DNA from 2 places in the Peribacillus sp. R9-11 genome. Region 1 is predicted to be linked to the other one. Evidence: riboswitches for the same ligand, from Rfam matches in the RefSeq annotation. Region 1 holds a riboswitch; the other holds the start of a gene.
What was found. A riboswitch is a leader RNA that binds a small molecule or an ion and turns the genes downstream of it on or off. The one in region 1 is predicted to bind cobalamin.

Region 1 (4,236 bases):
GATTTTTTTTCCTCATCTGTAAAGTCTGCTGGGTTTTTCACACAAAACAACGTTAATCCTTGATTAGCGCGGAATGCACTCAATACTTCTACCTTTTCTAATGTTAATTCCGAGACAATGAAAATCACAGCTGCGTTGGCCGGCAGAATTTCCTTCCTTATGATCCCGTTCCAAGTGGTTATCCTACTCGGTTTTTCTTTAGCAAGGCGGTTAAAAATCTTTCGTTTCTGGTTATTGCCTCCTCCAGTCGGTAAGATTTGCCTCGATCCCGTACTAGCGAAACCAATCTCTATGCCTTTTTTTAACATGGCATGTACAAAGGAAGCCGTCATTACAATTGCTTCTTCGAAGAAAAGCGATTCCTGATTATCAAGTATGATAAACACATCACGGTTTTTCTGAACTTCAAATTCCTTTGTCATGATTTCACTTGTTCTAGCCGTTGCCTTCCAGTTAATCCAGGATAACTGATCACCTGGCTGATACTCTCTAACTCCAGATACTACTGATTGTTCTCGCTGTGTTTTTTTTGTTGATCCCACTTGTCCCTGATTGAATACACGCTCAAGATCTCTGTAGGTAAGCTCATGATATGAAGGGAAAACAGTGATTTTTAAAGGTGAACTATATGTCGCTTCCTTTTCAAAGACGCCAAAAAAGTCTCCTGTCCTGAAACGGATTGTTTGAAATGTATGCTCACCCCGTGGCAAATTGTTCAAAGTATATGTCATACTGAATGTATGCCTGAAACCAGGAAAGACAAGTGTTTTTCTTTGCATCCCCCTATTTTCCAATTCCTTCGGCAACTCTTCCTCTACCATCAAATATAAAAGAGGCAGCCTGTTTTTACGGGTAACAGTTAAAGCTATTTCTACAGAATCGCCTGCTCGGCATTCTCTTTTACTGACCTTTCTCTCAACGATAATGTTATTAATCGGATAAAAAAGTAGAATCGTAGAGTACACAGCGAACGGCAAAAATGTATAAAAAATAAACCAACTGACAAAACCGCCTTGAAACATCGCAAAAGAAAAGGAAATCGCTATAAGTAATAACAAGCCAATCACACTCATGTTTTCCTTTAAGATGCTGATCAAGTTCCGCATTAGGTCACAGCTCTCTTCACAGGCACTTGAATCGTCGCGACAATCTCGTGAATCACCATGCCAGCATCCACTCCCTCATAATTCGCTTCTGGCTTCAGGATAAGTCTGTGGGCAAACACGAACGGTACTAAATATTGCACATCATCCGGTAGAACATAATCTCTGCCCTGCAAAAGTGCATAAGCTTGGGCCGCCTTCATCAATGCAATCGATCCACGTGGACTCACCCCTAAATATACTCTCTCATGCGTACGAGATCGATTAGCCAAATTAACAATATACCGCTTTATCGTGTCATCCACTATCACTGCTTTAGCCTCTTCCTGTAAAGCTATTAATTCCTCTAAAGTAATAACAGATTCTAACTCTTCAAGTGGTGCGGCATATTGAGCTCGATGCAAAACCTCAATTTCTTCGTCAACACCCGGATAGCCCATTTTCATTTTTAATAGAAAACGATCCAATTGCGCCTCTGGAAGTGGGTATGTTCCTTCGTACTCAATGGGATTTTGTGTTGCCATAACGAAAAAGGGTTTCTCCAATCCCCTTGTAACCCCATCAACCGTCACACTTGCCTCTTCCATTGCTTCAAGCAAGGCAGATTGTGTTTTCGGCGAGGTCCGGTTTATCTCATCGGCTAAAATAATATGGCCCATGATTGGTCCTGGTCTAAAAATAAATTCTTGTTCCTTTGGATTGAAAATTGAAACACCCGTTACATCTGAAGGTAGTAAATCAGGTGTGAATTGTATACGCTTAAAGTTTGCGCCTATCGATCTTGCCAGTGCTCTGACCATGACAGTCTTACCTACACCAGGAACATCCTCCAATAAAACATGCCCCCCAGAAAGAAGTGCTACGATGCTCAGTTCTGCTATATCTCGTTTTCCAATAATCACTTTTTCAATATTCCCTAAAATCTTTTCCAGTTTTTGATTTACCTGCTTATACATCATACTCTACCTCCTGAGATTACCCTATTACTCTTATATAACACCTATTATATATTCTTTATACTCGATATGCGTTTTACATTAACATCCAATTAAACCTTACATTGTAAGTTTACTAGATAATTCGCAAACCATAAACGAATTTCTCTAAAAATATTCATACTGCTTTAGGAAAAAGGTATGGTAAACTGTTGCTAAGTGAATATAAACCTTGCAGAAAAAGGTGCTGACTTGTCAGCTTAATAGGGAATTTGGTGTAAAACCGAAGCTGTTTCCGCAACTGTAAGTGCTAATGAAATAAGATAAATACCACTGTTTGAGGATAAAGATTCACATCGATAACCATTCATCCTGTTCAAATGGGAAGGTTCTTAGAGTAAAATGACGCACGGGCCAGGAGACCTGCCTTTTTTATCGTATTATGCTCTTCGGAAGATAGGAGGATTGTACGGCAATCTTCCATCTTTTTCTGTTACAGATACATAGGTGATTGATGCCGACCAATGCCCTTGGTCGGCTTTTTCTTTTGCTGAGAAAAGCGATACTGAGGTGATTCATCTAACTATGAAGAGGAGGAAGAGTTATGGCAAAAAAGGATTTTCGTTTTTTATGCTATCCATACATGCGCGAATCCGAGTCTACCGTCGATTATGAAATACGTACCGACTCTTTGACGACACAAATTGGCTTGGCCGCCTCGCTTACAAAGGATGTTCCGGATGTATACCGAGATTTAATGGAATTGTTGCCGATGGCTTATCATTTAAATGGTTCAGTCCGTGGGAAATTGGCCATTACCGACAATGATCTGAAACGTCTAAGTGCCATCTACGACCATTATGTCGCAGAAGTTAAAGAGCATATTGAGACATTCGTGCTTCCGCAAGGTTCAACCGCCGCCTGTGTTCTGCATACTTGCCGTAGTGAAGCCAAAAAGTCGGTCCGTGCTTTACACAAGGTTAGTTTAGAAATAGAAATCCCTGAAATTCTCTTTGATTACGCCCATTTGCTTGCAAATGTTCTATTCGTGATGGCTGTCTACGTCAATAAGCAACATGGTATTGAGGAGATTCCTTTTATCAGTAAATCATACCCAACCAAACCCATGAAGAAGAAAACGGAGGAATAAATAATGAAGAGAAGCATACGATTTAGTTGGATTTCCACCTTGATACTTGCCCTTTTCCTTACCGGATGTGGAGTAACGGATGACCAGACGGCAAAGGAAAAGAAAGACACTAATAAGACAGAAGAAGTCAAAGCCTATACCGTTACCGATGATACTGGAAAGAAAATAAAATTTGATAAAGTTCCGGAAACAGTAGTTTCACTTCAACCAAGTAATACAGAAATTTTATTTGAACTAGGGCTGGGAGATAAGGTCGTTGGCGTGACCGACTTCGATAATTATCCAGAAGAAGCAAAGGATATTGAACATGTTTCCGATTCGGTGAATATCAATGCAGAGAAAATTATTTCCTTAAAACCAGATGCCATTATTGCTTATACCATTGGTGATGAAACGACGATGAAACCACTTGAAGATGCTGGAATCCCAGTATTCATTATTAAATCCGCGACAAATTTTGATGATGTATATGGGGATATTGGGCAAATTGCTGAAGTCATGGGCGTAGCTGAAAAAGGCGAAGAATTGGTGAAAGATATCCAAACCCAAATTACAAGTGTTGAGGAAAAAATTGAAACATTAGATGAAAAGGAACAAACCTATTTTGAAATTAGTCCAGCTCCAGAAATCTATACAACAGGAGCGGAAACCTTCCAACAAGAAATTCTAAAAACTGCAGGCATTGAAAACATCTTTGCCGACCAAAAAGGCTGGGTTAAGGTTTCAGATGAAGAAATTGTCAAACGAAACCCTAATGCTATCATTACAACTGCTACCTTTGCAGATGATGCTGTTGATGAAATTAAATCCCGTAAAGGCTGGGAAGATATCAACGCCGTGAAAAATGATCAAGTCTATCTACTTGATGAAAATATTATGTCACGTCCTGGGCCAAGGATTGGTGAAGCTGTAGAACTCGCAGCAAAGACCATTTATCCAGACTTATTTAAATAATGCGAAAGAAGGATGTTCCAAAGTTCTTGGATCATCCTTTCCTTTTTTACCTCTGCTTCCCTAAGTCCATCACTACAACCACACACTCTCCTGG
Region 2 (4,236 bases), 410 kb from region 1:
AGATCACGAAGAGTTTCAAGCGCTTCTTCGACATGGCCTTTGACTTTTACCTTACGCCATTCTTTAACTATCGTTCCTTCCTTATCAATCAGAAAAGTTGAACGTTCAATGCCCATATATTCCTTGCCGAAGTTCTTTTTTAATTTCCATACATCATATAATTCAGCAGCTTCTTGATTTTCGTCAGCTAGTAGCAGAAAAGGTAACCCATATTTTTCAATAAATTTTTCATGACGCGCCGCCGGATCTGGACTGATCCCTATGATGACAGCATTCAATTCCTCAAACTGCTCATTGTGGTCACGGAAATCACAGGCCTCCGTTGTGCAACCAGGCGTCATGTCTTTCGGATAAAAATATAAAACAACGTGTTTGCCCTTAAAATCCGATAGGGAAACTTTTTCACCGTTGTTTGCAGGAAGTTGAAAATCCGGTGCTTTTTCTCCAATTTTAACAGTCATTCTTACCCCTCCATTTCTTTCATTATGGTAAGCGTACCCAATAATTGAAAGAAACACAACTTTCATTTATTCTTCCTTTCCTTCTGTTCTAAGTCAATCACTGTCCGGATCACAAACGCAGCCGGGAGAGTGTATCCAATGAACGCCTGGATTGTCGCAATCATCCTGCCCATGCCTATCGGGGCTATATCTCCATACCCTACTGAAAACATTGTCATTGCACTAAAATAAAAAGAAGTCTTCAGTTGCTCGTAAAAACTGCCGTCTAAACGATTGCCCTTATCAAGAATCACCGAATGATTCTGAAGCTCGTATAATAAATAAATCAGTGCAAAACCTACTAATATCGTCGCATATAAATTGCCGAGCCATAGCATATCCTCTAGAGAAAACTTTTTTCCTCCCGACTCAACAAGAAATAACGTTCGAATGCTCATCACCATGCAAAAAATAATCCCTGCAATCAAGATGTAAAAAGTCATCCCCCACGCCTCATTTCAAAACAACCCACTCCCCCTATACATACTCCCCGTCCAAACAATATATTCTTTATTTAGGGGTCAGACCCCATTTCCCAACATTCACATCCTTAAACAAACCTAGGTGCACCAATAGTTTTGTCGATATAGGGCGGGGTCAGGCCCCATTTCCCGAGACTTTTTTCCTTGTTGACCATTTTAGTCGGGATATGATAAGCTTGTCTAAATTTTTATAATAGTTTTTATTTTATAAATATTTGTTGCCTGCAGTTTAATTTACAGCGGGTTTGTGAAATTTCATATGTGGAAATAGGTTCCTATTTTTTTTAGGATTAAAAGGGAAGTCCGGTGTAATTCCGGCACGGTCCCGCCACTGTAATAGGAATGTTAGCGCTATGCAATATGCCACTGATTTTCGGATTGGGAAGGCCTGCCGCTAATAAGATTCCTAAAGTCAGGAGACCTGCCTGTTTCGACAACACTGTTTTAACCTACGGAGAATAGGGAAGTGTTAGGGACCTTATAATTTTAAGGGGTTTTTGTATACCCCTTTATTTTAAGCATTTCTAACTTTCTCTTTTGACGGTTAGGGGTGCTTTTTTTGTTGTTATTTTATTAAAAGAAAAAAGAATGTAGGAGGATGGGAATATTGAAAAGTAGTAGTTTAGGGTACCCGCGAATTGGGGAAGATCGTGAATGGAAACGCACATTAGAAGCTTACTGGTCCGGAAAAATCGATGAATCGGAGTTTACGGCACAGCTAGAAGCCATCCGTTTAGGCAACTTACAAAAGCAAAAGGACCAAGGTATAGATATTATTCCTGTCAATGACTTTACTTTATATGATCAAATGCTCGATATGTCTGTAATGTTCGGTCTTGTTCCTGAGCGTTATTCAGCCTATAAAGGCGGCACTGTTCCCCTTTCTGTATATTACTCTATGGCTCGCGGAAACAAGGATGAAGTTGCTTCTGAAATGACGAAATGGTTCAATACAAACTATCACTATATCGTTCCCGAATTAAAACCGTCGAAGCTGACTTTGACAGAAAATAAACCACTTGCTGCTTATCGCGAAGCCAAAGAAAAACTAGGAATTGAAGCTAAGCCCGTTTTAGTCGGACCTTATACTTTTATTACTCTGTCTAAAGGCTACAATAAGCAAGATGTACCTGGAATCATCCTTAGTCTCCTGCCTTTATACACACAAATTCTGCAAGAGTTAGAACAAGAAGGCGTGAAGTGGGTGCAAATGGATGAACCCTCCCTTGTTTCATCCATTTCTAAAGATGATATGCAAACTGTTACTTACTTATATGAAAAATTGAATGAAGCAGCTCCAAACTTGAACATCATGCTACAAACATACTTTGATGCGGTAGAGCACTACCAAGAAGTTATTGAATTACACGTTCAAGGGATCGGTCTTGATTTTGTCCATGATAAAGGGAAAAACCTTAGTAATCTTCAAGAATTCGGCTTCCCGAAAGACAAAGTGCTCGGTGCAGGTGTGATTGATGGGAAAAACATATGGCTTTCCGATTTATCGAAAAAGAATCAGTTGATCAATACCCTCACAAAAAACGTAGCCGAAGACCAAATTTGGCTTCAACCCTCTTGCTCCCTGCTTCATGTACCAGTAACGGTTCGTAATGAGACGGCTCTTACTAAAGAAGTGCAACAGGCCCTTGCTTTTGCTGATGAGAAGCTTGAAGAAATCACTCTACTAGTAAAAGGTAGTAATCAAGGTGCCGAAGCAATTGCTGAAAAAGTAGCCGCTAACAAATTAGCACTTCAAACGTTAGCAAATTCAAACGCGCGAAACCATAAAGACGTCCAAACTGGTGTCGAACAGGCGAAGAGTCAAACAGCCGGCCGTCAGCTGCCATTTAAAGAGCGTTATCACAAACAACAGGAATTTTTCAAACTGCCTTTCCTTCCATCAACAACAATCGGAAGCTTTCCGCAGACAGCTGAAGTAAAACAAGCTCGCGGGAAATTCAAACGAGGAGAATGGACGGCTGCTCAATATGAAACATTTGTTAACGAGGAAATCAGCAAATGGATCGATATCCAGGAAGAAATCGGCTTGGATGTTCTTGTACATGGAGAATTTGAACGAACAGATATGGTTGAATTTTTCGGCCATAAACTGGGCGGATTCGTTTTCCTCGAAAAAGGCTGGGTACAATCTTACGGTTCTCGCTGCGTAAAACCGCCTGTTATCTACGGCGATGTTCATTTCATCGAGCCGATGACGGTCCGGGAAAGTGTGTACGCGCAATCCCTGACGAAGAAAACGGTAAAAGGAATGCTGACAGGTCCTGTAACAATTCTGAACTGGTCATTTGTACGTGATGATATTTCAAGGGAGAATGTTTGCTACCAGTTAGCTCTTGCCTTGGAAAAAGAAGTGAGAGCGTTAGAAACTTCCGGAATCAAAATGATTCAGGTGGATGAGCCTGCCCTTAGAGAAGGTCTGCCATTGAAAAAAAGCGACCGCGATGAATATTTAAAATGGGCTGTGAACTCCTTCCTGATTTCCACTTCAAGTGTGGAAGATACAACTCAAATTCACACGCATATGTGTTATTGCGATTTCAACAGCTTCATGGATGTCATCTCTTCCCTGGATGCCGATGTAATTTCCATAGAAACATCTCGCAGCCACGGTGAACTAGCTACCGCATTTGAGGAAAAAACGTATGAAAAGGGTATTGGTCTAGGCGTATATGATATTCACAGTCCACGGGTTCCTGCAGTCGAGGAAATGGTCGATATGATTGAACGAGGCATCAAAGTATTGGATAAAGATCAATTTTGGATTAACCCGGACTGCGGTCTGAAAACAAGGGGCGTTCCTGAAACCGTTGCTTCTTTGAAAAATATGGTGGAAGCCGCAACAATCGTTCGCAAAAACCTACTGGTCAATCAACAGTCAAATGACTGAAAAAGGTATTGATCTTACAAATGCTAATCCTATCCGGCAGTCACGGACTTTTTTAACAGATCTTGTTTTCCCACCAGATACGAATCATCACAACACCATCTTTGGCGGTAAGGTGATGGCCTATGTAGATAAAATCGCCTGCATTTCAGCAATGCGCCATTGCCGAAAACCGGTTGTGACCGTATCAAGTGACTCCTTTGACTTTTTGGCACCCATCAAGACAGGGGATGCGATTAACCTTGAGGCCTATGTCACCTGTGCCCATCGGACGTCGATGGAGGTATTTGTGAAAGTAGAGCGAGAGAACTTATTAACCGGCGAAAAGCAGCTTACAGCCCGTGCTTTT

Region 2: another riboswitch for cobalamin. It lies ahead of metE (5-methyltetrahydropteroyltriglutamate--homocysteine S-methyltransferase); the one in region 1 lies ahead of RE409_RS01865 (hypothetical protein).

What each region holds. Positions count from the first base shown of each region.
Region 1 covers NZ_CP133763.1:369,439-373,674, reverse strand. Annotated here, with positions in the region: gene RE409_RS01875 (DUF58 domain-containing protein) at 1-1,106, opposite strand, end outside; gene RE409_RS01870 (AAA family ATPase) at 1,106-2,062, opposite strand; cobalamin riboswitch at 2,264-2,484, shown strand; gene RE409_RS01865 (hypothetical protein) at 2,682-3,188, shown strand; gene RE409_RS01860 (ABC transporter substrate-binding protein) at 3,192-4,142, shown strand; gene RE409_RS01855 (hypothetical protein) at 4,121-4,236, opposite strand, start outside.
Region 2 covers NZ_CP133763.1:779,235-783,470, reverse strand. Annotated here, with positions in the region: gene bcp (thioredoxin-dependent thiol peroxidase) at 1-461, opposite strand, end outside; gene RE409_RS03645 (potassium channel family protein) at 524-943, opposite strand; cobalamin riboswitch at 1,235-1,426, shown strand; gene metE (5-methyltetrahydropteroyltriglutamate--homocysteine S-methyltransferase) at 1,581-3,890, shown strand; gene RE409_RS03635 (acyl-CoA thioesterase) at 3,883-4,236, shown strand, end outside.